2 regions of the Luteibacter aegosomatissinici genome follow, and region 1 is predicted to be linked to the other one. Evidence: riboswitches for the same ligand, from Rfam matches in the RefSeq annotation. Region 1 holds a riboswitch; the other holds the start of a gene.
What was found. A riboswitch is a leader RNA that binds a small molecule or an ion and turns the genes downstream of it on or off. The one in region 1 is predicted to bind thiamine pyrophosphate.

Region 1 (15,721 bases):
CGTGCCGGTGGATGCGCAGACCCACCGCGGGGTGGTGGACGATACCTGGATCATCGCGCCACGGCGCCTGGCCGATGCCACGCTCGAGGCCGTCAAGAACTACGCCGACGAGGGCGACATCGCGGCGGGCGTATCCCTTCGCTACGGCATCGACCATGCCGAGTGGGTGATCGCGGACGTGTTCATCTACCCGGCCGGCCAGGGTGATGAACCAAAGATGCTTGCGCAGGCCGTGCAGGATTTCCGCGAATCCGTAGCATTCGCGGAGCGCCAGGAAATCTACCGCAACGTATGGTGGGGCGACGAATCCCCCTACACCGCGAAGCTGGCCGGTGGTCGCCACCAGGATGGCCGCTTCCTGCCTATCGTGTTCGACGCGCAGCGCGACATGCTCACCTCGCGCACCTACCTGTTCTATCGAAAAATGTACTTCGTGAAGGTGCGCCTAAGCACCACGGTGGAAGCGGTGGATTCGCTCACCGAGAATGCAGACCGGTTCATCGCCAGCCTGCTCGATGGCATCGACATCATCAGCGTCGGCAGCTGCGGCCGCAAACTGGACGTGGTGGGGCTGGATGGGGGGCAGTCACCGCCTGCCGATATGCCGGACGGGGTAAGTCCTGATGGCTACCGCGTGGCGCTGAAGACAACGAAGGCCGGAACCCCGGTCTACGGCCCGCAGACAACGAAGACGATGGCACTGGCACTGAAGCGCCAGGTGGCCACCGGCTGCACGACGCTGCAGTACAACCCACCGCTGGAAGACGATAACCGGACGGTGCTGCACCTGCAGTTCAGTGCCGATGACTGGGGCGCCTCCGCGCACCCTTCGAACTGAAGCGGCCGGGACGCGTCCCACGCCCCGGCCGCTGCCGGGCAGTACCCGGTGGCCCACCCCTATCCGAGAGTGAACCACCGGGCTACGACGACCCGCGCATGATGCGGTGTCATCGTGCTTATTGGCTATGGAAGTATTCTGAAAAACGCGTCGGATTAATCTGGCACGAAGTCATCCAGCGTCACGGTCACCCTGTGGCCGTTCGCCATGCCCAGCACGACGCGATCACCCTGTTTCGCCCGGTCGAAACGGTCGCGCAAACCCCAGTTGCCCAACGTCGCCGCTGGCACCCCATCCACGCTGAGGATGGCGTCGCCAGCGCGGATGCCTGCTTTCCATACAGGGCTGCCGGTCATCACCGTAGCGACCGTGAAACGATCCGCGGAGGCCTCCTTGCGGGCGGCACGCATGCCGGGTTCGACGTGCGCGGGCGAAGGCGCGGTGCGCGGCGCGAGGTACATGGCGCCGCGGCGGTAGTTGACGTTGACGAGAAACCGCGAGAGCACATCCTGGCCGATGTTGCCGGCCTCGGAAACGTTGGCCGTCGCGCCCGCATGGGGCGGCGTCAGCTGCACCAGGTATCCCTTCACGCTGACCGGCCCGATATCGAGCTGGCGCGAACGCGACAGTCGCGAGACAAACGCGCCGCCCACGCCGCCACCCGCCGCGATCGGGAGGCCCTTGCGATACCGGTCCAGTAGGCCGCGCCGCTCTGCCCATTGCGGAAACACCAACAGGTAGCCGCTATTTCCCGTATCGATACCGAACACGCCAGGCTGACCATCCAGCGCGCCATCAACGACTGGCATATCGAACGTGAAGCGCAGCGGCACCGGCTCCCCGGCGCCTGGCAATGTGGGTTGCAGATCGAAGGGCACCAGTGAAAGCTGGCCGCGATCGTAGTCGAAGGTGGTGGCGAAACGCTCGAAGACCTCCAGGCCCAGGATCCCGGCAATCGGTTCGCGCGCACCGCGATCTGAAAAACCAAATCCAAAGGGCATGATCAGGAAGGTCTGGTCGGCGATGCTCGCTTCGCCCAGCCCAAGGTTCTTCACCTTCGCATAGGTGATCGACATCGAACCCGGGCCGGATCCGGTGCTCACGCCCTTACCCTGCCCCTGGATGCCCAATGCCCTGGCGGCAGCCTCGGTGAGGATCGCGTGGCCACCCGTATCGAGGATGAAGGGCATGGGCTTGCTGCCGTTGATCGATGCCTGGACCAGCAAGGCACCGCCCTCGAGAAGCATGGGAACCGACGCGACCCTTGCCGTGCCGCGTATCGTCACGTCTCCGGGTAACGCGGGGGGACGCGCCAACGAGGTCGCCAGCGTGCCCATCGACGGCGATGTGTACGCCGTAATCGTCACGGTTTCGCGGCTGTCTTCCGTGCCGCTGTCGATCGTCGTTGTGGTGTCCACGCGATACGGCAACGCCACGCCACCCGTATCCCGGTAATCCGCGAACTCGCGCGTCGCGGTGAGGAACGAGGTTCGCCAGCTGGCGCGCACGAGCTGCCCTGTGGTCTGGTCGAACCACAGGGTTACCTCCCGCCCGCCCTCCGGTTTCGCCACCGTTCGGCGCAGATCCATGCCGCGCTCGCGCGTCACCACCGATGGCCCCATGGCGACGCTATTCGTGTCGAGCCAGCCGAAGCGCAGTAGCCACGCCTCGGTGATGGCCACGGCCTTGGCTTCATCGGAATCCAGTGGATGCACGCCACCGGACATATCACGGTGCCAGCGGCCCGCCGCGTCGGCACCATCCGCGTAGGACCGGGCGGGGTGCGTCACATCGATACGCCAGGCCCCGCTTACCGGGTCGATGGTTTCGTGCCAGGCGCTGTCCAACCCTTCGCTGGACAGCGTGCCCCGGGCGTCGAGCGCACCAGGCAAGGCATTTCCGGCAGCGCTCGCCACGGCGGTGAGGCTGGCCAGCGCAAGGAACGTCAGGATGCGGTGCATTGGGGGGCGCCTTTGCCTGGGTCTGGGCCGATTCTAGAAGGCCTGCCGGCTATGCCTATCGGCCAGATGGTCGGGTATATGGCGCGAACCTACGAAATATCTCAAACTCCGCCCGCGGGACCTTCAGGGGAGGCAGGTCCGCGCCGGCGTCACGTACCAGGGGGTATGCGGGCCGCCACCACGCTTCCATGTCGCCTGCAACCGGCCCGCCACCGTGCCGGCACGGTCGCATGCGCTTATTTATCGAGGGAATCGCAATGAATCGTCTATGGAAGCACGGCATGGTCGTGGCGTGCGTCGCCAGTATCACCGCGTGTGCATCGATCACCGGCGGCCGCTACCAGAAGGTGGATGTGCACAGCCAGACATCGTCCGGCGTACCCATCACCGGTGCGTCGTGCGCGCTCACCAACAACTACGGCACCGTGAACGTCACGACGCCTGGCACGGCGAAGGTCCACCGCTCCGCGACGCCGCTTTCGGTGAACTGCACGAAGGAAGGCTCGGTCGTCGCGCAGCAGGTGTTCCCCGCCTCCATCCGCGGCATGGTCTGGGGCAATATCCTGATCGGTGGCCTCATCGGCATCGTCATCGATTTCTCGAACGGCGCGGCGCACCACTACAACAACCAGTTGCAGGTGCTCGGCACCGACGCCGGTGGCGTCGCCTCCGCGGCCACGCTGCCGGGTTCGCCCATGGCAGCGGCGCAGGCCGTCGATACGAAGCCCGCCACCGAGGCGCCCATCCCGGCCGACGCGCCGCAGCCGCATGAAGCGCAGATCGCGACGGCGCTGCCGCCGGGCGGCATGGCCAGCCTGGATCCGCGCGTGGGCAAGTCCATGTTCAACGCCGCGCAGGACGTGGCAGCCATCCAGCAGTGTGACCGCGGCATCCGCGTGCTCGAAGTGGACGGCCAGCATGCCGTGTTCTTCACCCAGTGCGACGGCCGCGCACAGAAGCTGCATATCGAGTGCAATGGCGCGGAATGCGTTCCGCTGTTGCCCCCGCAGAGCTAAGCGGCATGGACGGTGGCGAGCCCAACGGCTCGCCACCGTCGTACACGGATCGGGGTCAGCCGGCCACGCCCACCACGCGCTCCCGGCTCCACGCGCGCCAGCCCATGGCGGCCAGCACGACGAAACCCGCGTACAGCACCGCGGTAATGGGCAGCGATTTGTACACGTACTCACCCACGTAGATCACATCGACCGCGATCCATAGCCACCAGGCGGCGGCGTGACGGCGTGCCTGCCACCACTGGGCGACAAGGCTGAATGCCGTCAGTGCCGCATCCAGCCACGGCAACGATGCATCGGTCCAGCGATGCATGGCATAGCCGAGGGCGAGTGCGGCGGCCGTGCCGACAGCGAGGTGCAACGTGGCGCTGCGCGTATCCAGTGAAGCGACGCGCACATGGCCACTGTCATCCAGGTTGCGCAACCAGCGGTGCCAGCCGTAAAGGATGAGCAACGCGAAAACGACCTGCAGTAACGTATCGGAATACAGCTTCGCGTCCACGAAGATCCACGCGTACGCGATGACCGAGACCAGGCCCACCGGCCAACACCACGGACTGCGCCGCGCGGTAAGCCATACGCCTGCCGCGCTCACGATCGCGGCGGCCAGCTCGAAGAACGAAAGCTCAAAGTTCATACGTCACCGACAACCGGGCGAGCCGCGGCATGCCGGGGAACAGGTAGCTATCGCCGCCTGAGCTGCCCGTGTCGCGCCAGTAGAAGTGATTGAAGACATTGTCCACGTTGACGCGCCAGGTCATCGCATGGCCGCTGAGCGAGGTGGTGAACCGCAGGCCTGCATCGAACACATGGTAGGCCGGTACGCGGGTGGCGCCATCGGGTGTGGCCACGTTGCTGCTGGCATACCGCCAACCGCCCAATACGGCAAGGTTCGGCGCAAACGGCAGGGTGTAATCCGCGTAAACCGCCGTGCGGTAGCGCGGCACATTCACCACCTGGTGATCCTCGTACGACGGCGTACCGGTGTTCTCCGCACGAGCGCGAATCACGTTGGCGCTGGCCGTGAGCCGCAGGTTGTCGGTGACCCGGCCGGCGAGGTTCAACTCGACACCCGTGTGCACTTCCTGCCCACGCTGCACGAACGTAAACCCTTCGGCGGTGTTATCCGGTTGCGCGAACTGGTACGGCTGGCGGATGCGATAGACCGCTGCCTGCAGGTCCAGCGCGTCGCTGACCGCGTACTTCACACCGGCTTCCAGTTGGCGCGAGTGCAGCGGCGGCAGGGTCGTGCTTCCGTTGGAAGTCCAGTACGGTGCTTCGCGCCCGAGCGAGAGCCCTTCACCGTAGCTGACGTACGTGGTTAGTGCCGAAGCCGGCTGCCACAGGATCGCGGCCTGCGGCAGTGTCTTCGTCATGCGCGTATCGCGCTCGAGCACACCGCTGTCATCGTAGGCACGCTCATGCAGCTTCACGAATCGCGCGCCCGCCAGTACCTGCCAGGTGTCCGAAAGGTGGACACGATCGATCGCGAAGAGCGTGTGCTGCCAGTCGGTCAGGCGCCGTTCGGAGGGGCCGGGCTGGTTGGGCGACGAGGGAAATACCGGAACCACCTGGTCATCGATGTTGGCGGTGCCGACATAGTCATACACATACGCGCGCTGGTCGACCGTCCGGCGAAACGCGGTGGTGCCTACGTTGAGTTCATGATCGATGCCGCCCGTGGCGAACGTGCCCGTCAGCGACGCGCGTACTTCATCGTTCTGCCGGGTATCGTCCGGGCTACGGTAATCGTACACATCGTAATCGCCGTTCGGCGCGAAGAAGTACCCCGGCGTGACGCCGCTGGCACACGATTCGGCATAAAAGCAGCCGTAGGCGAACGCAACGTTGTCGTCGATCACGGTGTGGCTGTGACCCGCGGAGACCTGCGCGTTCCACTGGTCGCTGAAACGGTAGTTGAAGCGCAGCGTGGTGTTGCTGGAGTCGATGCCGACGGGTCGTTGCCAGGGCTGGTAACCCAACAAGCGTGTACGGCTGGGGTGCTCGGGAATCGCCGTGCCACCCAGCAACTGGTAGCCGGATACCGAGCGTCCGCCGCTGGTCTGGTAGTCCGTATCCAGCAGCAGGGTGGCCTGGTCGGTGATCTTCCAGTCCGCCGAGATCGAAAGGAAACTGCGGCGGGCATCGGTATGCTCGACCACGCCATGCGTACGCTCGTGGGCGGCGTTCACGCGCACGCCGAACGTCGGCGTGAACCAGGTGCCAAGGTCCAGTGCTTCGTACGCCGAACCATGTGAATCGGTACCGAGGGTCACGTTGCGCACCTCGGCCGGGCGCTTGCTGACGTAGTTCACCAGGCCGCCTGGCTCCACGACGCCGGCCTCCAGGCCGCCAAGGCCCTTCAGCACTTCCACGCGTTCCTTGCCTTCCAGCGCCATCAGCTGCTCGGCCGACATGATCATGCCGTTGAAGCGAAAGCCCGTCGCGAGATCGAGCGGGAAACCACGGATCGACACATCCTGGTAATAGCCCGCCGGCGCGTAGTTGTCGTTGATCGCCGCGTCACCGCGAACGAGTTCGCTCAGTGAGCGCGGCTGGCGGTCATCGATCTGCGCACGCGTGATCACGGTGATCGCGGCGGGCGTGTCATGCAGGGGAGCACTGCCGAAGCTGCCGAACGTATCCAGCTGTGTATCGGCTGCCTGGTACCCGGCAGCGGTGCTGGCATGCACGTCGATCGACGGCAGCGTACGTGCCTGTTGCGGGGCATCGTCGGCCGCTTGGGCGGTGGCGGCGAGCGAGAGCACGGCAAGGGCGAGCGGGGTGCGGATCAGGGTCATGGTCGTCTTCGTGGGGAACGGACGAAGCGACGGCGGGCACGGATTGCCCCCAAGGGGCAGGATCCGTGACTCTGCAAGCTCCCTACGCCGGTACTAACCGGGTCAGGTTCCAAGGGACTCTCTCAGCCTGGCAACGCCAGGCACCCCCGCTTCAAGACGTCTATTGAACCACGAATCCGCCGCCGGCGTGGCGGATCTGCTCCCGCAGGCGCTGGCCGGGTGGCGTGGCGAACCATGCGGCGTGCCCGTGCAGGAACGTATGCCAGGCCACGTCGGCGTGGTCCCGGCGCTGGGTAATGCCTTCGAAGTACTCGACCTCGGACAGCGCGAAATCGACGTGGACGATCGGCAGCAGGTTAGCCAGTACCGCCAGATCATCATCGCTGAGTGGGGACACGTGGTGGTAGCCCGCGATCAGGGCAAGCGCAAGGTCGACGCGGCCGATCTCGCCCTGCGCGATATCCAGCCACGCGATGGCGTTTCGCTCGATCGCCGTGGCCAGGTCGTACAGCGCGAAGGTTGCGGCGCTCAGCCCAAGGTCGAGCACATCGGTGATCTCGGCATCCTCGCCCGCATCGCTCCAGCAAAGGTTGGAGACGTGCCAGTCGCCGTGGGTCCACAGCCGGGGTTGGCGGACGATGCCGGCGTGCGCAGCGGCGTGCCATGGCGCCAGGGTGTCACGCAGTTCGCCGCGCCAGTCTCGGTCGCGCAGATAGGCCGCCAGGGCCGGCCGGCTTTCCAGCTGCTCGCCGATAGCGGTGACCGGATCAGCAGCCGAGATGATTTCCGCCCGTGCGACGAGGATGTGGGTCGTGCGCTGGGGCGCCTTGTAACCTGCGGCGGCCTGGTGGACGCGCGCCAGCATCCCGCCCGCCACCCACGCGTGCCGCGATCCGCCGGCGGGCGACCAGGAGAACGCATCGCGGTAGATATCAGCCCCGTGCGCCGGCGCGTGCACTTCGTACACCCACGCCCCGCGCCCCATCGCTGTCTGTCCTGTGTCGTCAGGGTAGAGCGCCGGTACCGGGACGCCGCGCGCCCGTAGCCGCCCGGCGAAGCGGTGCTCCTCGCTTAGCGCATCCACGGTCCGTACGCTCGCGTGGTGCCGTTTCACGAACACCGTGCCAAACGCCGTTTCCACCAGCGCCGCGGCGGATAGGGGGCGCGGCGATCGCCAGCGGATCGCCCGCGAAGCGCCAGCGCGCGGCACGCGCGCCAGTAGCGTCGCCACTTCGTCGTCGGTGAGAGCGGGCCAATCGGGCGGCAGCTCGTCGCCGGCCAGGCCGTGTGCAAGATGGGCATCGTCGATCATCGCCGCAGTTTAGCGGCGCCGGCACTGGCCACCGAAGGATCAGTCGCCGACCAGCGAATCGACGATGCCGTCCTCGACCCAGCTACGCAGCAGCGCACCGGCCTGACGGGCGGCCGTATCGGGCTCGTGCAGGCGGGTCAGGGCTTCGCACATCTCGCCGAACGAGGCGCCAGCCAGGGCCAGGTCGAGGCAAGCGCACTCCGGCGCGAGCATGCTGGTAAAGCGGGGCGAGAAGTCGCGGCGCCACACACGCACCCCGGCATCGACATCGAAGATTTCAGCGGCGGGCGGCATCCGCTCGCTGGCCAGGGCGTGCCAGATAGCCGCGGCATTGCTGCGGGTCCAGCGGAAGCGCAGCGTAGAAACGAAGCGAACCTCCACCGCTTCCCAGTCCGCCGACACCAGCCCATCCAGCCCGATCGGCCGACTGTCCGGGCCTGACAGGGTACGTCGCAGGTGCCAGTCCAGCCAGGCAAGCTCGGCGATCTCGGGGTCGGCAGGGTAATGCCCGTCCAACCAGGCGATATAGCTTTCGCCGTAGGCATCCAGGGTCCAGGAATCCGGCGGCGTAGCCGCCACGTAGGCCTCGGCCAGCTCATCGAAGACCCCGTCGCCAAGCCACAGGCGGGTTTTCGCGTAGGTATCGCGCAGGGAGGCAACCAGCTGGGACCGGTACTGGTTGGTGTACACGGCCATGCCACGGCCATCCAGGCCCTCCACGGCCGGCCCACCACGGAGCGTCGATGCGAAACGGGTCTGGAGGTCGCGAAGATTCATGGCCGGACGGTAACACTGCGTATGTGCAGAAACTGCGTGGTCCGCCACGCCTTCCCGACCGGAATGCTATTTCGGCAAATCTTCGTCGTGGCGCTGTATTCCGCCGAGGGACTGCCGCTATATCATTTACCAAGAAAGCGTCAGTCGTAACGGGACTCTTCCCGGCGGCGGCTTTTTCGAACGGCCGCCCCGGCGGCATCGAGGATGGCAGTGAGTACTTCACACAGGGATCCGCTCGCCTGGGGCCGCTATCTGGCGGTCGCGGGCGCGTATGCCGCGTGCTACGAGCTCACCCGCAACATCTCCTTTTCCCACTGGATGCTCCCCGCCGGCCTGCGCCTCGCCTGCCTGTTGCTGGTGCCGCGGCGGTACTGGGCCGCTTTGGCGGTTGGCGAAACGCTGCCTATCGCCGAGATGGCTGCCTTGCACGCCACCAGCTTCGGCGTCCTGTGGGCCTGCATGGCGGCACTGCCGCCCATCCTCGTCTGCATGCCCGCGATGGCCTGGCTGCGTAGCCGCTATACCGTGGTGCGCCCCGACGGCCAGGTGAACATGGGATACATCCTGGCGGCCACGCTGGTCTGCGCGGTGATCACCACGGCGGCCAATGCCCTGGTCCTTTCCACGGTGAGCATGGCTGACGGATCGCCGGCCCCGGCGATCACACTGCCATTGATGCTGGCCTGGGTCCTCGGCTGCTATCTGGGGGCCCTTACCCTCACCCCGTTGATCCTGGCGGTTCGTGAGCGGATCGCCCTGCTGCCCCAGCGCACGGTGACCTGGCTTGCCATACGCCAGAGCCCCCTGCTTCGCGATGCCCTGCTGTTCGCCGCCCCTTGCCTCGGCCTGCTGTTGCTGGTGGCTGGTGGCGCGGGGGAAGACGATGGCCTGCTGACCTGCGTCCGCATGGGCATGGCGGTACCGGTCATCGCGCTTACCTTGCGCCACGGCTGGCACGGCGCCGCCGTGGGTGGCATGTTGGCAAGCGTGGCCCAGGCCAGCACATCGTTCCACCTGCAGGACCCGGCCATGATCCGCTCACAGGCCGTCCTTGCGTTTGTCGCGACGACGGCCCTGATTTTTGGGGTCCGCATCGCCCATCGCGTCGCCGCCGCGCGCCTTGCCGCCCACCCGGGTGTACCGGTGCCCGCACCCGCCCCGACGCCATCCCCGCACCGCTGAGGTGGAAGAGCGTCGCCGGGCATCACCCGACGACGCTGCCAGCGTGGTTTTAGCGGGCCCGTGAGGAACACTCAATGGGGTTCTTGCACTCCACGCCTACGGCGCTGGCGTGGGACGACACGGTGGCCACATGACCGGAGCCCATGCTGGCGGGCGTGGAGCCGTGGATGGCATAGGCCTGGGCCGTGCCCATGCCGAACGAGAGGAAGGAGAGCGAGACAACAAGCGTACGGAGCGAGATAGTCATGGCGGAATCCCCATTCGTGATGCCGGGCCACCACACGACGCGGCGACAGCCGGCGGGTCGATGCTGGGGAGAGCGCCCCCTGGCGCGTCTCCCCGCACCGATCCTGCTGACTTTTGCCCGCCCACGCTGGGTTTAGCGTTGTTCCGTGCCGATTTCGCGCACCGATGGGGCGCCAGCGGCCCGCTATCAGGGAGCAGCCGGTTCGCGGGGTGAGGCATGCAACCGCACGACCCAGCGAACCAGCAGGGTGGCGACGCCAATATCCACCAGCACTTCGCTGGGCCAGACGTCGCCATAGAAGAAGCCATCCACGTTGGCGAGCATTCCGTAAATCCCGACGGTGTTAACGCAAGCGCCCGCCACCACCAGGGCACAAGCCACGCGCGCGAACCGCGAAAGCCGTTGATCGGTAATCAGCCATCCGGACATCAGCGTCACGGTGCAGCACGCGATCAGGTCAACCGCAAGCAAGGCAGCCATTACTTCCCTCCCCCCGCAATGCGCGTGATGACGCGATCGGCAATACCAACACCATGGCGATCAAGCACGCGCTGGATGATCCACGTGAGCTTGAGTCCAAAGCAGCCCACCAGGAACGACACACCTGCCTGTATCTCGACATCTTCCCCGGGCAGGAAATGCCGCTGGAACGCGGGCGCCACGAACACGGCAACCAGGGTTCCACAGATCACCTGCACGACAGCGCGCCACCTCGAATCAATCTTGCTCATGGCGACAGGCAAGACCGCGCCACCCACTGCGGCGAGCAGCAGCCAGAAGCGATTCAGGAGTAACGAATCCATGGCGCATCCTCACGGTTGGTGGATTGAAGTGAGGTTCCCCGACCAGCTTGCGCCAGCGCGCTGGAAACGCATGGAGGTACCCATTTCGCCGGGTGTAAGCACGAGATCGCCAGGGTAAAGGGCGTCGCAGAAGGCACCGCCGTTGAACGAAGGTCCGAAGCGGAAGTGCGCGCTTACGCCCTCCTCTTCGAGCAGCCCGGCGGTGACCGCACAGTTTCGCGGCTCGCCGAAGTGCACGCGCGCCGTATCACCCTTGCGCTGCAGGGTGGCGCGTACCGCGTTCGATCCGTCGCGTACGACGCCTTGCCATGTCCCATCGGCCGAAGCGGCGTGTCCAGTAACTGCCCCGCATGCCAGAAGCCCTATCGCGACGCACTTGATCGCGTTTCCGTGTGCCATGTTCGACTCCTTGTCAGAATGGGACGAGCGTCCCTGGGTAAGCGACGGCTTCGCCGTCGCAATAAAGGCGTGGCGTCCACTCATCGACCGCCACACAGCACACTCTCAATCGGTGCGACGCCTTGCTTCGACGCCACGTCAGTCGTCGCCGTGCAAAGACGACACGTAAATCGCCATCTGTATCGCGCGCGAGACGTCCGGCGAACTCAACTTCCAACGCGGAAACGTGCTGCTCTCCCGCCCACCTTGCGACCTTACCGACGTGCGCAAGGAGCATCGCGAGAGGCACGCTGCGCTTTCGAAACATCATTCGCCGATCCACGCCGGCTTGCGGTTGAAGCCCACCTGATAGCAAATCCACTGCAGCACAACCTGGTGCTCGCCGATCTGCAGGATAGTGAAACTCTTTTCGGTGGCGAGGATCCTCCCCCTCGGTGAATCATTGAGACACCGATTCAGAAGATCACGTGCCTCTTCGATCTGCACCTCGGAGCTCATCTGGTTCGGGTTGTTACTTCCAACCACGATCCGTTTTACGTACCGGACATCGGTTAGATCAAACATCAACGCTTCCTGGTAGACCGTGGCGCGGCTGCGCCACGGTCGTTTCTGACTTATCAGGATCAGGGCGAAGTGCCAGCACCAGTGCCGGTGCCGACACCTGCACCTGCACCTGCACCTGCACCTGGGGTGGTACCGTCAGGCGACTTCGCCGTGCCGGTCTTCGCCACTACCGCCGTCTGCAGGATATCCATCACACGCGCAAGTCCTTCAGGCATGCCACCATCGCGGGCCTGCACATTCACGTGATACTTGGCCGAGTTATCGGTGGTGCGAGTGTTCTCCTTGTGCGAGGCGACGGACCCCTGCACCGATACCTTCGCACCGAATCCGCCCCAGGACGCATTGACGGTCGCACCGACATCCAGCGAGCTCTTGTCGTGCGAGGCCGCCTTCACCTCCATATCGAACGTGATATCCACGTTCTCCACGGCCAGCGTAGGTACCTTCACGATGGAGAGCAGCGGCACATTCAGCTCGACAGCCTCATCGATCCATTCGCCCTCGGCGTTCTGTACGGGGCGACTGAACTTGAACGCGGAGGTTCGCGTCGTGCCCGTACTCTTACCCTCCGCGTTCTGCTCGAAGCCCACTTTGTTGATGAAGTCCGCAGTGGCCTGGGCCAGGCGTACCTGCGCCTCGCAGGCGGCCATAAGCGGCGCGCCCACCAGATCGCCCATCGGCAGTCCGCGGAACTGTTCTGAAATCGTCATAACGTCACTCCTTTACGTATCGACATTGACCCGCCGCGCCTCATGCGCCACGGGGTTCGACCGGGTGTGGGGGAGGGTTAGTCGCCCGGCCTGAACGTCTGGAAGACCCCTTGGGTCATCGCTAAATGGTTGGCGAGCCGCGCCACGCCGTCGCTGGGATCCACGCCCTCGACGCGTAGCTTTACCTGCACCTTGCCGAGCCCGTTATCACGTCGCCGTGCCGTCGTGTCCAGGGCAACCGATCGTTTGCGCACCTTCGACAGGAAGGCCCATCGGCTTTCTCCAACATCCGTCACGCCTTCGACGCCGCGCGCACTGGGATCCTCATCGTGAAATGGACCAAGCTCTGCATCGAAACAGATCTCGACATCCTTGATCCTCAAGGATGTACTTGGCACGAGGGGCAAGATCGGTGCGCGGTACAGATCCTCGTCCCCGTCCCGGGAACCGGGTTGCATCGATGGCATGCGGATAATCACGCTTTTCGGCCGGTTGTCATCGTCAAAGTAGTCGCCAAGCCTGGCTACCTGGGCCTGTTCGATCCGGGCCTGTGCCTCGACCACGGCACCGGCCATGGCTTCGATCAGGCCTTCCAGAGGTGTGGCTGTCATCGTCGCGTGCTTACGCCGTTGCACCCGGCATTCGTCGTCGTGGGCATCCGTGTCTCCTCTGGTCCGTGTATTTGGCCGTGTTTGCAGTATCGCCACGCTATCGAGCGAGGGCTATCAGCGATGGCCTGAGATGCGCCTCGCGCATGTGCGGATTTTTCCATCCGCGCTTAGCTGTCCAGCGTGACAAGGCCCACGCGCAAGGCAAAGCGCGTCAGGTCGGCAATGCCCTCCACGCCCAGTTTGGCCTGGATATGTTCACGATGGGTACCCACTGTCTTCATGCTGATATGCAATCGTTCGGCGATCTGCCGCGTGGAGAGGCCTTCGGCATAATGCTGCGCGATCTCCTTTTCACGCGGTGTAAGTACGGCCGCGGGATCATCGTCATGGCGAAATGCGCCGACGAGAATGTGGGCAAGTTCGGGACTGACGTGGTAACGCGCCGAAAGCACGCTGTCGATACCATCGATGAGATGCGCCAGCGTGCAGCGCTTCAGTACATATCCGTGCGCACCCGCATCAAAGGCTGCGCGGACGCAGGGCCGGTCCCCCGTCTCGGCGAGACATAACATACGCGTATCGGGGCAACGCGCCGCGACACGCCGGGCGGCCTCGATGCCGTTCAAGCCAGGCATGCTGTCATTGAAGACGAGCAGATCGGGTTTGCGATCCACGCACAGGCGCAGGCATTCGCGCCCGTCTCCCGTACTGCCGACCACCTCGAAGCGCGGCTGCGCCTCCAGCAGGGCGGCAAGCCCCTCGCGCATCAGTTCCTGGTCATCGGCCAGAACGACCCGCACGGGCCGCATCGCCCGCTGTGACAGAATGCCGTCCGCACGGTGGCCGCCTACATGGTTCCCTTGCATCTACCTACTCCTGGTTTGGGCAGGTGCCTACCGTCAGGGAGAGAACATTCTCACGTCCTTCCGGTAACCTTACGGACTTACAAAACCCCATCACTTCAAGTAGTTGCCTGCATCGGCAACCGCTCACGGCGGCATGCAGCACTCCCTCGCATCTTCTCCCTTTCTCATTGGCGACTGGATCGTGCACCCCAGGCAACGCTCTATCAGCCGTCGCGGCGAGGTCCTGTTGCTCGAACCACGACACATGGATGTCCTCTGCGCCCTGGCCAGCCATGCCGGTGAGGTCATCAGCCTCGAACACTTGCTGGATACCTGCTGGGGTGGCGGCTTCTACGGCGATAACCCGGTGCACAAGGCTGTCGCGATGCTTCGCCGCGCGTTAGGCGACAGTACAAAGGTGCCGCGATACATCGCGACGGTACGCAAACGTGGCTACGTGATGCTTGCACGCGTGAGGCCGCTGCGCCTTGCGGAAGCGCGCATCGAAGCGGCCATCCGGCGCTGGGGCGCGTCGCCTGCATTCCAGCGGCGGATGCGCGCGCTGGGCCCCGATGACGAGGAAGGATGGCGGGTGCTGACAGCCGTTCTGTTGCGCATCGCCTCGTCACTCGTGACCGCTGGCGCCCTGCGTGAGGCGCTGGGCGCCGTGGATGTCGCGCATGGGTGGCTAGCCGCTCAAGAGCAACGGGCAGCCGTCAGCCTTTAGACACCGGGCGGCGGCGCGGCATCGCACCACCCCGCCGTTCACCCTGCCACTGGTCCCAGTAAGGCGGCTCGCCAATCGCATCGCCGAGGAACTGAAGAAAGCTCTGGGTCTTGCGCGAACGCTGGCGGTTCGCGGGGTACACCGCGTGGATGCCGAGCGCGTCGGGCTCCAGTGCCCAGGTGTGTTCCGCGAGCACGGGAACCAGCTCGCCCCGCTCGAGGTACCGGCTGGCGAGCCACGTCGGGAAGCACACGATGCCTTTGCCACCACGCGCCATCTCGAGCAAGTACTCGATGTAGTTGCTCCGTACGTTGCCATCAGCTTCCGCTGCCACGAACGAGCTCTCGCCCTGCCGGTAGTGCCACTTTTGCGGCCCGTACGGCGCCTGGTACACCAGGCAATTGTGTTGTGCGAGATCGGCAGGCACACGCGGGGTCCCATGCGCTTCGAGATAGCTAGGCGACGCGCACAAGGCGAAGGTTTGCACGGCCAGCAACCTGGCCAGCAAGCGCGAATCGTTCAACGCACCGATGCGGATGGAGACATCGATACCTGCCTCGACGGGGTCGGAGAACGTATCGGTCAGCCACAGATCGAGCTCCACCCCCGGGTGGCGTTCCTGGAATGCCATGAGGATCGGGGCCAGGTGCCTGCGCGCGAATGCGGGCGGAGCGCTGATCTTCAGCCGCCCGCGCGGCTCGTCCTCTTCCCCGATGTGCTCGCCGGCCTGGTCGATCTGTTCGATCGCCTCACGTACGGACTCGTAATAACGCTGCCCGGCATCGGTCAGGCGTACGGCGCGCGAGTGGCGGGTGAACAGGGCCTGCCCCAGCGCGTGCTCAAGTGCGGCGATATGCCGGGACGCGGACGAAGGCAGCAGGTTCAGCTCCGCGGCCGCCTGGGAAAAGCTCCCATGGGTTGCGACGCG
Region 2 (15,721 bases), 1.2 Mb from region 1:
GCCGGTCTGGATCGCCGCCAGCACGCACGAGGGCGAGGAGATGTGCGTCTTCGAGGCACACACCGAGGTCATGCGCCGCTTGCCCGATGCCCTGCTGTTGATCGCGCCGCGCCACCCGGAGCGCTTCAAGGCCGTCGAGGCCTCGGTGCGCAGCCTGGGCTTCAACGTGGCGACGCGCAGCGCGGACAAGGTGCCCGGCCAGGCGACGCAGTGCTTCGTCATCGATTCCATGGGCGAACTGCTGCGCTTCTTCGCAGCGTCGGATGTCGCATTTGTGGGCGGCAGCCTGGTGTCCATCGGCGGCCACAACGTGCTCGAGCCGGCCGCGCTATCCAAGCCGGTGCTGGTGGGACCGTACACGTACAACTTCGAAGAAATCACCCAGGCCCTGCTCGATGAAGGTGGTGGTGAGCGCGTAAAGGACGGCGATGAGCTGGGTGAGCAGGTGCTGTCGCTGCTCCGCGACAAGGAACGCCGTGAGGCGATGGGAAGCCACGCCCGCCATGTGTTCGATAGCGAGCGTGGCTCCGTTGGCAAGGTCATGAAGCTGGTGGATCGCCTGCTTCAGGAGTGATCGGCCAGGGTGATGCCCCAGTCTGGTCAGGTTGTGCCGCAGGTAAGCTCGGCATTGACCTCGAACTCACCGTCGCTGCGCCGCGTCGAGTGCGTGGCAAAACCGAGCACGCGGCCACCGGTGGATTCACAGTCGGCGGTCATGGCGTCGTTGAGCGTGCGCTGCATGTGGGCAAGGTCGCGCCCGGTAAGGCCGCCGCGAAGAAGTTCGACGCCTTCGCGCTGGATCGGGGATGACAGTGGCGCTAGCGAAGCGCGCGACGCCGATGCGGCGTCAACCGAGCCCAGGGTGGCGAGGATGGCCAGTGTGGTGATGATCTTCATGCGCTTCCTTCCTTGGTGAGAGTGCGTCGTACAGCGTAGATCACTGGCGCCGTACGGCTGGCGAGCAGGTGACGTCGGCCGTTGCCACCATGGTGCCCGGCGGCTGGTTTTCGGCGCGTTCGAAGCCAATCCCCACGTGCTTGACCTGTTCGCCGCCTGCCTGACACACCTGCGGTGCCTTGTTGATCACCGCGTAATACGCCTGGCTCAGCGCACCCGTAGCGGTGATGCGGATACCGCCTGCAAAGTCCACCCTGGCCTCCGGAATAACCGCGAGGAAGACGCCCTCCCGCTTGGGCTCCACGATGTTGGTGCGGCACGTGGCGTAGGCGGGTTCCGCGACCCCATTCTGGATGGTGATGACCGTCTGCGTGGCGCCGGCCTGGAAGTCGGTCATATAGCCCTCGCGGCTGTGGCATTCGTCCATGGCCTTTTTGAAAGCCTGGGCGCGAGCGGCGTCATGCTTGAAGCCCTTGTCGAAGCCGACGACGTGGTAGCGGACGCCGATAACCTCTTCAGCCGGGCCATACGTGTTCCTGGGCACGGCGTGCGCCGTGGTGGCGCTTGCGATCGCTGCTAGCGCGAGCGTAGTGCGAATGGCGTTCATGCTGTTTTCCCTTTCAATAAGCGCCCTTCAATGGGCTGGCACAGAATGCATCGGGTTGGACGTGACCCTATGTAGGGGAATGCCTTGGCGGCGTGTCAGGAAACGTGACGGGATGACTCAGGGTTTCGTTCGCGCCCGCACCGGAAGAGCGGCCTTGTCGAGCGCGCATAAAAAAGGCCGCGATTGCCCGCGGCCTTTCTTTTGTTTCCAACCGTTACGGAGCTTACTGGAGCAGGGAGTTGACCGCTTCCAGGTCCTTCACGTCCACCGTGCCGGCCGTCTGCTTCAGCAGCAGCTTGTCGAGCACGAACTGGTGGCGGGCCTGCGAGTAATCGCTCAGCGCCGAGGTAAGGTTCTGCTGCGCGATCAGCACGTCCACGATCGTACGCGTACCCACTTCGAAGCCTGCCTGCGTCGCATCACGTGCGCTTTCGGCCGATTCCACGGCGGCCTTCGTCGCCTCGACCTTGCTGATACCGGCCACGACCGAGCGGTAGTAGTTCAGCGTATCGCGCACCACCTGGCGGCGGGCGGATTCCAGCGAATCCTGCGCCGCATCGCGCTGGTAGATCGACTGGCGAACGCGCGACTGGGTCGCACCGCCCGAGAAGATCGGCACGTTCAGCGTGAGGCCGACCGACGTAGCACCGCGGCCGTTCGCGCTCGTGGTGCCTGCCGACGACGCGGCACCGGCGTTCTGGTTCCACGCCGTGCTCTTGCTGTAACCGAGCGTGGCATCGATCGTCGGCAAGTGGCCGGCGCGTGCCGACGAAATGCTGTGCTCAGCGGAATCGACGTTGTACTGCGCCGCGATGATCGTCGGGCTGGTCTTGACCGCTTCGGCCACCCAGGCCTGTGCATCGTTCGGGCTCGGCGGATCCATCGGCAGCTGCTCGCGCAGCTTCTTCAGGTTGTCGGCCGGCTGGCCCGTGATCTGGGTGAGCGCCTCGCGCGAATCCGCCAGGGTGTTCTCCGCGGTGATCACCTGGGCCACGGCGGTATCGTGCTGGGCCTTGGCATCCTGCACGTCCGTGATGGCCGACAGGCCCACGTCGAAACGCTGCTGCGCCTGTTCAAGCTGGCGCGCCAGGGCCTGCTCGTTGGCCTTCTGGAAGGTCAGCGCGTCATCGTTGGTTAGCACCTGGAAATACGCGGTGGCCACGCGGGTCGACAGTGCCTGCAGCGCGGCATCGTACGTGGCGTTCTGCGAATCCGCCGAGGAGCGGGCCGCCTTCAGGTCGGCGTACTTGCTGAAATCGACCACGCTCTGGCTCACCGTGGCGCCAACATCACGCGTACGGGTGTGGCCGATATCGCCCGAGTAGCCGACGATCGTGCGGTTGTCGGCGCCGTAGATCGGCTCGCGGGTGGGGCCGTTCGGGTCGCTCTGGTTGAGGCTGAGCTGCGCGCTGACCTGGGGCAGCAGCAGCGCACGGGCCTGGGTCACGCCCTCACCGGTTGCGAGGCGGGTGGAATCGGCCTGCGACAGCACCGGGTCGTTCGCCCGGGCCTGGCGGTAAGCATCAAGCAGGTCTTCGGCATGGCTCGCGAAGGGTGCCGCTGCCAGGGCCAGCGCAACGGTAAGGAGCTTCAAGCGCATGGGTTCGCCTCGTGGGTGATGGGGGGATCTTGTAAAGGTCAGAGCACGAAGCGCTTCACCGGCGCGGCATGCGCCAGGTAGGGAAGGTCCGTTTCGAACAACGATTCCTCACGGTACCGGCCCTCGCCCTCGTGGGTGAGCAGCACCGCTGTCTGGGCCGGCGAATCACCGCGGACCACGAACATGCGGCCGCCCGGCTTCAGCCAGCGTACGAATTTTTCGGGAACCGCGTGCACCGCGCCGGTGACCACGACGACGTCGAAAACGCCGGCCGGCGTGTAACCGTTGACGGCCTCGGCCACCTCGAGGGTCGCATTCGCCACGCCGGCGGCCGCAAGGCGCTGGCGGGCAGCGTCGACGAAGTCGGCGTGCATGTCGATGCTGTGGACCTTGCCGGCCAGGTTGGCCAGGCAGGCCGTGAGGTAGCCCGAGCCCGTGCCGATTTCCAGGACCTCGTCGGTCTTGTTCAGGGCCACGGCCTGGAGGACACGGCCCTCGATGACCGGCTTCATCATGACCTCGTCGTGCCCCAGGGGCAGGTTCAGGTCGGCAAACGCCACGTTGCGATGGGCCGAGGCCACGAAATCCTCGCGGCGGATCGCCTTCAGGGTGTCGAGTACCGAGTACTCCAGCACTTCCCAGGGGCGGACCTGGTTCTCGACCATGTTCTGGCGGGCCTGCTCGAAATTCATCGCCATGGTGTTCAATCCCGTACGAAAAGCTGAAAAAAGATTCGGAAGGATAACGGGTTACACGCCGCTTTTCCTGATGTGCAAAGGCTGCGGTCCCGGTGCTTCCTGGCGAAGTGCCGGAAGTCACCGCACGGGGCTGACGGAAGTCACCCCCCTGGCTGCCCCCCATGCCGGCTGAATGGCAGGTAGGGGTGGGGCCGGGTAGCCATGGAGACCGCGGGCGGGCGGCCCCACATCATTCTAAGGTAGGACGGCGGTTCCGCTCCTGTTCCCGGTTGCTGTCGCGACAAAAATATGCGCGCCATGCTGGAAATAACTGAACCGCTGCGTATAATAAAGTCATAACTTTTGTTTGTGAAGGTGCAGCCATGAACGCCAGCCCGAAAATGAAGACCCAGGGCCCGGGGCGTCCGAAAGACATGGAGAAGCGCGCGGCCATCCTCGATGCCGCCAAGGCGCTCTTCACCCAGGGCGGTTTCGCCGGTACCAGCATGGATGCCGTCGCGGCTTCGGCCGGTGTGTCCAAGCTCACCGTGTACAGCCATTTCGGCGACAAGGACAACCTCTTCCGTGAGGTCATCCGCGCCCACGTGCAGGAACGCCTGCCCGATGACCTGTTCGATTTCAGCGCCGGCGCCGATATCCGCGCCACGCTTACCAACATCGCCAGCCGCCACGCGGCCATGGAAACCAACACGGAATCCGTGGGTACGTTCCGCGCCATCCTTTCCGACTGCCAGTCGGGCGGTAACCCCCGCTTTGGCCGCCTGGTGTGGGAAGAGGGCCCGGTGCGCATGCACAAGCTGATGAGCCGCCTGCTGGGCGACGCCGCCGAGCGCGGCCAGCTCGAGATCCCGGACGTCAGCCGCGCCACCACCCAGTTCCTGGCCCTGCTCAAGGGCGATCTGCTCATCCGCCGCCTGTTTGGTTGCGAGGATTGCGCCGTTCAGTTCGCCGAAGAGGTGAAGAACAACGCCCTCGCCGCGGTCGAGATGTTCATGCGCGCGTACGCGCCGCGCGGCTAAGCCTCGCGTTCCTCCCCGCTTCGTGCTTGAATCGGCCCCGAAGCGGGGGTGCCGGCGCGGTTGCGCAGGCTGAGAGAGTCCCTTTGAACCTGATCCGGTCAGTACCGGCGTAGGAAGCTTTGTCCACGGGAGCCGTGCGCCTATGCGCGCCGGCCGGCCGTGGCGGCGCGTCCGCTTCTCCCTCCCCAAGAGCCGAGAAGCCGATGAATGCCATGTCCGAAGAGCTCGCCCGCGCCGCCCGCGAGCTGTCCGCCGCCGTTACCACGCCGCTCCCTGGCTCGCGCAAGATCCACGTCGGCGGCAGCCGCCCCGATCTGCGCGTCCCCATGCGCGAGATCGCCCAGGCCCAGACCCCCACGCTGTTCGGCGGCGAAGCCAACCCGCCTATCGTCGTCTACGACACCTCCGGGCCGTATACCGATCCGGCGCACCCCATCGATCTGTCAGCGGGCCTGCCGGCCCTGCGCGCCGCGTGGATCGCCGAGCGTGGCGATGTGGCGCGCCTGGATGGGCTTTCCTCCGCGTTTGGCCGGGCCCGCGCCGATGATCCGAAGCTGGACGCCATTCGCTTCCCTGCCACGCGCGCACCGCTGCGTGCGGTGCGCGGTGCCAACGTCACCCAGATGCACTACGCCCGCCGCGGCATCGTGACGCCCGAGATGGAATTCATCGCCATCCGCGAGAACCAGCGGCTCGAGGCCCTGGGGGACAGCGCCCTGCGTACCCAGCACCCGGGCGAGGCCTTCGGCGCCCGGCTGCCGGCCGCCATCACGCCCGCGTTCGTGCGCGACGAGGTGGCCCGCGGCCGCGCGATCATCCCCGCCAACATCAACCACCCCGAAGCCGAGCCGATGATCATCGGGCGGCACTTCCTCACCAAGGTGAACGCCAATATCGGCAACAGCGCGGTGAGTTCCGGCATCGCCGAGGAAGTGGAAAAGCTGGTGTGGGCCACGCGCTGGGGCGCGGACACGATCATGGACCTGTCGACAGGCAAACACATCCATGAAACGCGCGAGTGGATCCTGCGCAACTCGCCCGTGCCCGTGGGCACCGTGCCGATCTACCAGGCCCTGGAGAAGGTGGGTGGCGTGGCCGAGGAGCTCACCTGGGAAATCTTCCGCGACACCCTGGTGGAGCAGGCGGAGCAGGGCGTGGATTACTTCACCATCCATGCCGGCGTTTTGCTGCGTTACGTGCCGCTCACCGCGGGCCGGGTCACCGGCATCGTGTCACGCGGCGGCTCGATCATGGCCAAGTGGTGCCTGTCGCATCACCGCGAGAACTTCCTCTACACGCACTTCGAGGAGATCTGCGAGATCATGAAGGCCTACGATGTGGCCTTCAGCCTGGGCGACGGCCTGCGCCCAGGCTCCATCGCCGATGCGAACGATGCCGCGCAGTTCGGTGAACTCGATACGTTGGGTGAACTGACGAAAGTGGCCTGGAAACACGATGTGCAGTGCATGGTGGAAGGCCCGGGCCACGTGCCCATGCACCTGATCCGCGAGAACATGGATCGCCAGCTCGCGGTGTGCCACGAGGCGCCGTTCTACACGCTGGGGCCGCTGACCACGGATATCGCGCCGGGCTACGACCACATCACCAGCGCCATCGGCGCGGCGATGATCGGTTGGTTCGGCACGGCCATGCTTTGCTACGTCACGCCCAAGGAGCACCTGGGCTTGCCCGATCGCCAGGACGTGCGCGACGGCATGATGGCGTACAAGATCGCCGCCCATGCCGCCGACCTGGCCAAGGGCCACCCTGGTGCGCAGGTACGTGATAACGCGTTGTCGAAGGCGCGCTTCGAGTTTCGCTGGGACGACCAGTTCAATCTCGGCCTGGATCCGGAGAAAGCGCGTTCCATGCACGATGAGACGCTGCCGAAGGATGCCCACAAGAGCGCGCATTTCTGCTCCATGTGCGGGCCGAAGTTCTGCTCGATGAAGATCACCCAGGATGTGCGTGATTACGCGGCGGGCATGGATGCCAAGGCGCTGGAATTCCGGGACCAGGGGGGCGAGGTGTACCGGAAGGCGTGATGCCGGCGCCCTTCACCCCATCTTTTCGGCACCCGCCCTACCGTCAGGCCCCTACCCAACTCCCTTTGAACGGAGCACAGGCAATGCCCAGCGCAAAACCCTTTGTGAGCGATATTGAGAACATCCGTAAGCGTGCCCGCCAGCACATCGATAACGGCGCCGTGACGGCGGGGTACCGCGCGGATCGCGAAACGGTGATCAAACTGCTCAACGAAGCGCTCGCCACCGAAATCGTCTGCGTGCTTCGCTACAAGTATCACTACTACATGGCACCGGGCATCCATTCGCAAAGCGTGAAGTCGGAATTCCTGGAACATGCCACGCAGGAACAGGAGCACGCGGACCGTATCGCCGAGCGCATTACCCAGCTCGACGGGACGCCCAATTTCAACCCGGAAGGCCTGCTTTCGCGTAGCCACGCCGATTACGTGGAAGGCGTGGACCTGGTCGACATGATCAAGGAAGACCTGGTCGCCGAGCGCATTGCGATCGATAGCTACCGTGAGATCGTGAGCTACATCGGCGATGACGATCCGACCACCCGTCGGATCATGGAGGACATCCTGGCGCAGGAAGAGGAACACGCCGAGGACATGGCCACCTTGCTGGAGAACCTGGGCAAGAAAGGTGAGCCGGCGAAACCCTCGAAGCACTGATTAGGTAAGCTTGGGGGCATCGCTCGCACCGGAGAAGGATCAGCATGAACGCGACCGCCGCCCCCTCGCCTGCACCCCGCCGCAGGCGCCGCCCGCTCAGTCTGCTTATCGCCGTGCCTCTCGCGGTGCTGGTGCTGCTCGTCCTGTTCTTCATGTGGTGGTGGGACAAGGAGCCGGCGCAATTCGATCCGGTGCAGGTCACCACCGCCCACATGAAGGAGATCGGCCGGCCCATGAGTACCGGCGCGGTCACCACTTACACGCTGATCCGTTCCGTGGATACGCTGATGGACAAGCGTGGTGGCTACCTGAGTAATGACAAGTTCCCGCCGGGCGCCTTCATGGACAACATTCCCAACTGGGAATTTGGCTCGCTCACGGCATCGCGCGACCTGGCTCGTGCCTTGCGCAACGATTTCAGCCGTTCGCAGACGCAGTCCACCGAGGACAAGGCACTGGGTGAGGCCGATCCGCTGCTTAACAGCCCGAACGATCGCTGGCTGTTCCCCAGTTCGGAGTCGCAGTACGGCAAGGCCGTCGATGACCTGGGCGATTACCTGGGCCGGCTGAGCGATGCGGAAGATGGCAACGCGCACTTCTATGCGCGTGCCGATAACCTCGCCGATTACCTGCAGACGGTGTCGGCGCGGCTGGGTTCGCTGTCGCAGCGGCTGTCGGCGAGCGTGGGCCAATTGAAGGTCGACGCGGCGCCCAACGCTGATGTGGCCGCGAACGCAGGGCCGGCGAAGGCGGTGTACGTCAAGACACCGTGGAACAAGATCGACGATAACTTCTACGAAGCACGCGGCTACACCTGGACGCTGCTTGAGCAGCTGAAGGCGATCCGCCACGATTTCGCGCCCATCCTGCGTAGCAAGAACGCGGATGCGAGCCTGCAGCAGGTGATTCGCGAGCTGGAAGAATCGCAGAAATCGCTGGGCAGCCCGGTGGTGCTCAATGGTTCACCGTTTGGCTTCTTCGCCAATCACTCGTTGGTGATGGCGAATTACATCTCGCGCGCCAACGCGGCCATCATCGACCTGCGCGGCCTGCTCGGCCGCGGCTGAAACAAAAGGCCCGCTGCGAACAGCGGGCCTTCGGCGTTCTGTAGGAGCCCACCCTGTGGGCGACGCTGGTCGCGAAGAGCCACAGGGCCTGCCGCGACGCCGCGAAAGATGTCGCCCACAGGGTGGGCTCCTACCGTGTTGCGGGGTGTTGCTTACTTGGAAGCCTTGTAGCGCTCGATGCCGGCGTTGATCTCGGCCTTGGCCTCGGTGGCGCCAACCCAGCCTTCCACCTTCACCCACTTACCCTTCTCCAGGTCCTTGTAGTGCTCGAAGAAGTGGCCGATGCGCTCCAGCCAATGGCCGGAGACCTGCTTGATATCGCGGATGTGGGCGTAGCCGGCGAACACCTTCTCGACCGGGACCACGACCAGCTTCTCATCGGCGCCGGCCTCGTCGGACATCTTCAGCATGCCGACCGGGTAGCAGCGGATGACCGAGCCCGGCACGAGCGACAGGGGCAGGATGACCAGGGCGTCGAGCGGATCGCCGTCGCCACCCAGGGTGCCCGGCACGTAGCCGTAGTTGCACGGGTAGCGCATCGGGGTGGAGAGGATGCGGTCGACGAAGATCGCGCCGCTGTCCTTGTCCACTTCGTACTTGACCGGCTCGGCGTCCTTGGGGATTTCGATGATGACGTTGATTTCGTCCGGCACATTCTTGCCGGCGGGGACGAGGTGCAGGCCCATGGGCGTTCCTTGATGCAGTTGGGATAGTGAAGCAGCCCAATAGGATACAAGAACGCGGGGGTAGGGGCGCAGGCGGCACCGGCGGCCATTCAGGCCCCCGGTAGGAGCCCACCCTGTGGGCGACGCCGTTCGCGGTTGCGCCGCAGGGCCTGCGGCGGTATCGCGTAAAAGCTGTCGCCCACAGGGTGGGCTCCTACGGGGCGGCCGGGCCCGATGGGCCGGGTGAGCCCTATTTCAGGTGATCCCAGAGGTACGTGTAGGCCAGGGCGCTCATGAAGGCGGCCTGCTTGTTGTCCGCCGCGGCGCCGTGGCCGCCCTCGATGTTCTCGTAGAAGCTGGCATCGAAGCCCATGGCCTGCATGCGGGCGGCCATCTTGCGGGCGTGCACCGGGCCCACGCGGTCATCGCGGGTGGAGGTGGTGAACAGCACGGCCGGGTAGTGGGTGCCCTTGTGCAGGTTGTGGTACGGCGAGAAGGTCTGGATGTACTTCCATTCCTCCGGCTTGTCCGGGTCGCCGTACTCGGCCATCCACGAGGCGCCGGCCGACATGTGCGGGTAACGCTTCATGTCCAGCAGGGCCACCTGGCTTACCACTGCTCCGTAAAGCTGCGGGTACTGGGTCAGCATGTTGCCGGCCAGCAGGCCGCCGTTGCTGCCACCCATCATGCCCATGTGCTTCGGGGTGGTGATCTTGCGGTCGATCAGGTCCTGCGACACCGCCGCGAAATCCTCGTAGGCGCGCGGGCGGTTGGCCTTCAGTGCCGCCTGGTGCCAGCGCGGGCCGTACTCACCGCCACCACGGATGTTGGCAATGACATACACGCCACCCTTCTCCAGCCATGAACGACCGGGGCCCGCCAAGTAGGCCGGCTGCAGCGAAATTTCGAAACCGCCGTAGCCGTACACCAGGGTCGGGTTGGTGCCGTCGGCCTTCATGGTCTTCGGCGCGATCTCGAAGTAGGGCACCTTGGTGCCGTCCTTCGAGGTGGCGAAGTGCTGGCTCACGGTGAACTTCGAGGCATCGAAGAACGCCGGGGTGTGCTTCAGCGCCTCGCGGTCGCCCTTGCCGAGCACGCCGTAGTACAGCGTGGTGGGCTGGATGAAACCGGACACGGTCAGGAAGTAATCATCGCCTTCATCGGCATCGATGCCAGTGGCGGCCATGGTGCTCAGTGCCGGGGCGCCGCCAAGCGATTCGCTCTTCCACGGACCGTTGGCGGCCGGGGTCAGCACCTGGATCTCGCTGACCACATCGCGCATGAGGTTCAGGATGAGGTGGTTCTTCGTCCACGAGTGGCTGGCCAGCGAGCTGTGCTCGTCCGGGGTGAACAGCACGGTGATATCGCGCTTGCCTGCCATGTAGTCGTCGAACTTCGTGGCCAGCAGCGAGCCGGAGGGGTAGGTCTTGCCGCCCACCTTCCAGTCGGTGCGCGGCTCGATCAGCAGCCACTCACGTTCGACGTCGGTTTCCGCGTCGTTGGGCACATCGATCTTGGTGAGCTTGCCATCGGTGCCGCGCACGAACGTCTCGCTGCTGTAGAACTCCAGCGCGCGCATCACGAATTCACGCTCGAAGCCCGGCGTGAGGTCGCGGTAGGCCGAGATCGACATGTCGGTCTTCTTGCCCTCGTACACCGTGGTCGCGGACGACAGCGGCGTACCGCGCTTCCACTCCTTCACGATGCGCGGGTAGCTCGAATCGGTCATGGAGCCGGCGCCAAAATCGGTGGCGACGAACAGGTGGTCCTTGTCGATCCACGACACCTGGCTCTTGGCCTCGGGCAGGCTGAAGCCATCCTTCACGAAGCTCTTGGTGGAGAGGTCGTACTCACGAATCACATCGGCATCGGCGCCGCCGCGCGAGAGCGAGACGAGGCAGAGACGATCATCCGGCTTCAGGCACTGCACGCCATGCCATACCCAGTTTTCCTTTTCGGCGGCCGAGAGCGCATCCACGTCGATCACCGTTTCCCATGCCGGGTTTTCCTTGCGGTACTCGGCCAGGGTCGTGCGCCGCCAGATGCCCTTGGGGTGCTGCTTGTCGCGCCACAGGTTGTAGAAGTGATCGCCGATCTTGTTGACCATCGGGATCCTGGCATCGGAATCGAGCATCTCGAGGATGCGCGCGTCGAGGGTCTTGAACTCCTGCGAATCGGCGTACTTCGCCACCGTCTTCGCGTTCTCGTCCTTCACCCATGCGAGCGGCTTCGCGCCGTCGATGTCGTCAAGCCAGAGGTTTTCGTCATCGCCAGTGGCCTGGGTGGCCGGGGCGGCGGGGGTCTTGTTCGGTTCGTGTGCCTGGGTCATGCCACTCAAGGTAAGGGCGATGGCCAGCGCAATCCAGCGTCGGTGCATGGGGGTGGTCCTTGGGCGAAAAATCACCCGAGGACCTTACCCCAGCGGGGATGCCCGCCGTCCCATGACCTTTTACCTATCCCCAGCCGTGTCCGGTAGGAGCTCACCTTGTGAGCGACATCTTTTCGCGACCCGGCCACAGGGCCTGTGCTTCTTCGCGCGAGCTGTCGCCCACAGGGTGGGCTCCTACAGAAGGGGGATGAGCAGTAGCGCCACGATGTTGATGATCTTGATCAGCGGATTCACGGCGGGGCCGGCGGTGTCCTTGTAGGGGTCGCCGACGGTATCGCCGGTGACGGCGGCCTTGTGCGCATCGGAGCCCTTGCCGCCGAAGTTGCCGTCCTCGATGTACTTCTTGGCGTTATCCCAGGCACCGCCGCCGGTCGTCATCGAGATGGCCACGAACAGGCCGGTGACGATGGTGCCGATCAGCACGCCGCCCAGGGCCTGCGCGCCCGCTTCGGGACCGCCCAGCCACTTGAAGCCGAAGATCACCACCACCGGCACCAGTACCGGCAGCAGCGACGGCACCAGCATTTCGCGGATCGCCGAGCGGGTGAGCATATCCACGGCGCGCGAGTAATCCGGCTTCGTCTTGCCTTCCATGATCCCGGCGATTTCGCGGAACTGCCGGCGCACCTCTTCCACGACCGCCCCCGCCGCCCGGCCGACGGCTTCCATGGCCATGGCACCGAACAGGTAGGGGATCAGGCCGCCGATCAGCAGGCCGATGATCACGTAGTGGTTGGAAAGGTCGAAGCGGACATCCGCGCCGCCGAAGTGCAGGTTGAGGTTGTGGGTGTAGTCGGCGAACAGCACCAGGGCAGCGAGGCCCGCCGAACCGATGGCGTAACCCTTGGTCACGGCCTTGGTGGTGTTGCCCACGGCATCCAGTGGATCGGTGACGCCGCGCACGTCGGCGGGCAGTTCGGCCATCTCGGCGATGCCGCCGGCGTTATCCGTGATCGGGCCGTAGGCATCCAGCGCCACCACCATGCCGGTCATGCTGAGCATGGCCGTGGCGGCGATGGCGATGCCGTAAAGCCCGGCCAGCGAGAACGCACCCCAGATCGCCGCGCACACCGCCAGCACGGGCAGTGCTGTCGATTTCATCGACACACCGAGGCCGGCGATGATGTTGGTCGCGTGGCCGGTGGTCGATGATTGCGCCACATGCCTTACCGGCCGGTATTCGGTGGCGGTGTAGTACTCGGTAATCACCACCATGGCGCCGGTCAGCACCAGGCCGATCACGGCACAACCGAACAGGCGGTTGGCGCCGAAGGCCGAATCCGCCATCAGCGATTGCGTGATGGGCCAGAAGGCGATCGCAGCCAGCAGGGCGGAGACAAACACGCCAGCGTACAGCGCGTTCATGATCTTGCCGCCGCGGGTCTTCACGAAGAACGTGCCGACCACCGAGGCCACGATGGATGCGCCGCCCAGCACCAGCGGGTAGAGCACGCCGGAAGGACCCACCTCGGTCGCCATCACGCCGCCCAGTAGCATCGTCGCGATCAAGGTCACGGCATAGGTTTCGAACAGGTCGGCGGCCATGCCGGCGCAATCGCCCACGTTGTCGCCCACGTTATCGGCGATCACCGCCGGGTTGCGCGGGTCATCCTCGGGGATGCCGGCTTCCACCTTGCCCACCAGGTCGGCGCCTACATCGGCACCCTTGGTGAAGATGCCGCCACCAAGGCGCGCGAAGATCGAGATCAGCGACGAACCGAAGGCGAAGCCCACCAGCGCATGCAGTGCGTGGGTGCGCTCGTAGCCCATGTGCAGCAGCACGCCGTAGTAGCCGGCGACGCCCAGCAGGCCCAGGCCGACCACCAGCATGCCGGTGACCGCGCCGCCGCGGAAAGCGACCGCCAGGGCAGAAGAAAGGCCGCTCCGGGCGGCCTCTGCGGTACGAACGTTGGCACGAACCGACACGTTCATGCCGATGTAGCCCGTGGCTCCCGAGAGGAGCGCCCCCAGCGCGAAGCCAATGGCGGTACCCCAATCGAGGCTTATGCCGATAATGAGGAAAAGGACGATGCCGACAACGCCGATGGTGGCGTACTGGCGGTTGAGATAGGCACGCGCGCCTTCCTGGATGGCGGCAGCAATTTCCTGCATTCGTTCATTGCCCGGCGAGCGTGCCAGGACCCAACTGACCGAAAACGCGCCGTACAGAATCGCCACGACCGCACATCCCAGCGCGATCCATAAACCGTACTGTTGCAGCATCGAAGCCTCCCCGAATTGTGGGAGCCCTTGCAGGGCTCGCCCCGAGTATAGGCAGGGGAGGCGCGGAAACGTGTTGTGCGCTGCGGTAGGGCGAGCGCCCACGCCTGAAACGGTAGGAGCCCACCCTGTGGGCGACATCTTTTCGTAACAGGGCCACAGGTCGTGCGGCGGTCCCGCGAAAAGCTGTCGCCCACAAGGTGGGCTCCTACATGGTGGGGCGTTTACGTGAGGGTGGGGCGCTTACGTGCTGCCGTGCTTAGTGGTTCTGCAGCACGATGTCCGTGATGATGCCCGTGGCGACGGCCACTAGCAGGAACTGGCCATCGTCGTCATCGCGCACCCAGTGGTAGCCACGCGGCGGCTCGCGCAGGCGGCGGGTGCGCCAGTCGTCCACTACCACGACGCGGCCGTCGTAGCGGTGCCCGCGCTGCCAGTCGTGGTGCACGACGCGCGGCGGCGGGCCGCGGTGGTCGCCGCGGTCGTCGTGCCAGTCACGGCCGTGGTCGTCATGGTGGTCACGATCATCGTGGTGGTCGCGGTCATCACGGTGCGGCGGGGGCGGCGGATCCCAGGCGAAGGCGGGGGCGATCGCGCCGGCGGCGACGAAACAGAAAGCGAGTTTGCCCAGCATCTTCATACGTATGTCTCCGGCTTAGCGGGTGGCGATGTCGAGGATGATGCCGGTCGCGACCGCGACCAGCAGGAAATCGTTGTTCTCACGGACCCAGTGGTAGCCACGCGGCGGCGGGCGCAGGCGGTAGCTGCCGTAGTCGTACACGACTACGTTGCGGCCGTAGTAGCGGTGGCCGCGCTCCCAGTGGCCGTAATAGCGCGGCGGCGGGGGCGGCGGCGGGCGGTGATAGTAGCCAGGACCGCCGTGGTAGTAGCCGTGGCCGTAGTAACGCGGCGGCGGCGGGGGCGGGCGGTGGCCGTGCCAGCCGTTGTCGTGGTGCCAGTCACCACGGCCGCGATCGTCGTGGCCGCGGCGGTCGTCATGCCCGTGGCGGTCGTGATCGTGGTCCGGGGCCGGAGCGGCGGCCGCTGCCGTGGTAGCAGCAAGCGCCAGGGCGGCGAGGGCGGTGCGCAGCATCATTTTCATCACGGCTCTCTCAGTGACGATCCGCAGGAAGGGGACCGACGATTCGCATCCTAGGAATGGAAACCTGAACGGAAGAGCGTGCTTTTGAAAGATCCGCGAAAGCATTAAGTAACGCGACAGCTATTGAACCCGCGCGTTCAGTAAATCGAGCCTGGGCGGAACTCAAGTGTCAGATTTGACGGGCTTTCCGGAAGGAACAGCTCGGTGCGTCGTTCAGGTGAGCGGGCGAGGATTTTGCCGCCGCGAACCACCAGCAGGCGGTTGGCCTTCAGCCGGATGGCCTCGTAGGTATCGCCCGCCTGCAGCAGCACGCAGTCGGCACGGTTGCCTGGTGCGATCCCGTAGCCCTCCAGGCCGAGCACCCGCGCAGCATTGGCCGTGACCGCGTCGAAGCAATGGGCCACGCCCGAGGTCGAGGTCATCTGCGCCACGTGCAGGCCCATGTGCGCCACCTCCAGCATGTCGCCCGAGCCCATGCCGTACCACGGGTCCATCACGCAATCGTGGCCGAAGGCGACGTTCACCCCGGCGGCCAGCAACTCGGGCACGCGGGTCATGCCGCGGCGCTTCGGGTACGTATCGTGGCGGCCCTGCAGGGTGATGTTGATCAGCGGGTTGGCGATCGCGTGCACGCCGGCTTCCGCAATCAGCGGCAACAGCTTGGAGACGTAGTAGTTGTCCATGGAATGCATGGACGTGAGGTGGGAGCCGGTGACGCGATCCTGCAGGCCCGTGCGTACCGTTTCTGCCGCCAGC

Region 2: it holds a riboswitch for thiamine pyrophosphate, as region 1 does, so the genes downstream of both, thiC (phosphomethylpyrimidine synthase ThiC) here and L2Y97_RS02530 (TonB-dependent siderophore receptor) in region 1, are expected to answer to the same signal.

Annotation. Positions count from the first base shown of each region.
Region 1 covers NZ_CP095742.1:556,484-572,204, reverse strand. Annotated here, with positions in the region: gene L2Y97_RS02550 (hypothetical protein) at 1-838, shown strand, start outside; gene L2Y97_RS02545 (aspartyl protease family protein) at 994-2,799, opposite strand; gene L2Y97_RS02540 (hypothetical protein) at 3,057-3,815, shown strand; gene pnuC (nicotinamide riboside transporter PnuC) at 3,871-4,452, opposite strand; gene L2Y97_RS02530 (TonB-dependent siderophore receptor) at 4,442-6,616, opposite strand; TPP riboswitch at 6,679-6,774, opposite strand; gene L2Y97_RS02525 (phosphotransferase enzyme family protein) at 6,777-7,928, opposite strand; gene L2Y97_RS02520 (HvfC/BufC N-terminal domain-containing protein) at 7,968-8,705, opposite strand; gene L2Y97_RS02515 (MASE1 domain-containing protein) at 8,916-9,887, shown strand; gene L2Y97_RS02510 (hypothetical protein) at 9,937-10,134, opposite strand; gene L2Y97_RS02505 (hypothetical protein) at 10,321-10,614, opposite strand; gene L2Y97_RS02500 (hypothetical protein) at 10,614-10,937, opposite strand; gene L2Y97_RS02495 (hypothetical protein) at 10,947-11,336, opposite strand; gene L2Y97_RS02490 (hypothetical protein) at 11,643-11,900, opposite strand; partial or broken gene L2Y97_RS02485 (DUF2589 domain-containing protein) at 12,038-12,610, opposite strand; gene L2Y97_RS02480 (DUF2589 domain-containing protein) at 12,688-13,221, opposite strand; gene L2Y97_RS02475 (response regulator) at 13,389-14,087, opposite strand; gene L2Y97_RS02470 (winged helix-turn-helix domain-containing protein) at 14,332-14,793, shown strand; gene L2Y97_RS02465 (LysR family transcriptional regulator) at 14,783-15,721, opposite strand, start outside.
Region 2 covers NZ_CP095742.1:4,315,496-4,331,216, reverse strand. Annotated here, with positions in the region: gene waaA (lipid IV(A) 3-deoxy-D-manno-octulosonic acid transferase) at 1-574, shown strand, start outside; gene L2Y97_RS19450 (hypothetical protein) at 601-897, opposite strand; gene L2Y97_RS19445 (hypothetical protein) at 938-1,504, opposite strand; gene L2Y97_RS19440 (TolC family outer membrane protein) at 1,728-3,104, opposite strand; gene L2Y97_RS19435 (protein-L-isoaspartate O-methyltransferase family protein) at 3,143-3,802, opposite strand; gene L2Y97_RS19430 (TetR/AcrR family transcriptional regulator) at 4,165-4,821, shown strand; TPP riboswitch at 4,856-4,954, shown strand; gene thiC (phosphomethylpyrimidine synthase ThiC) at 5,025-6,866, shown strand; gene L2Y97_RS19420 (ferritin-like domain-containing protein) at 6,950-7,522, shown strand; gene L2Y97_RS19415 (DUF2333 family protein) at 7,567-8,589, shown strand; gene ppa (inorganic diphosphatase) at 8,742-9,275, opposite strand; gene L2Y97_RS19405 (prolyl oligopeptidase family serine peptidase) at 9,505-11,631, opposite strand; gene L2Y97_RS19400 (sodium-translocating pyrophosphatase) at 11,818-13,866, opposite strand; gene L2Y97_RS19395 (RcnB family protein) at 14,123-14,503, opposite strand; gene L2Y97_RS19390 (RcnB family protein) at 14,519-14,965, opposite strand; gene L2Y97_RS19385 (amidohydrolase family protein) at 15,103-15,721, opposite strand, start outside.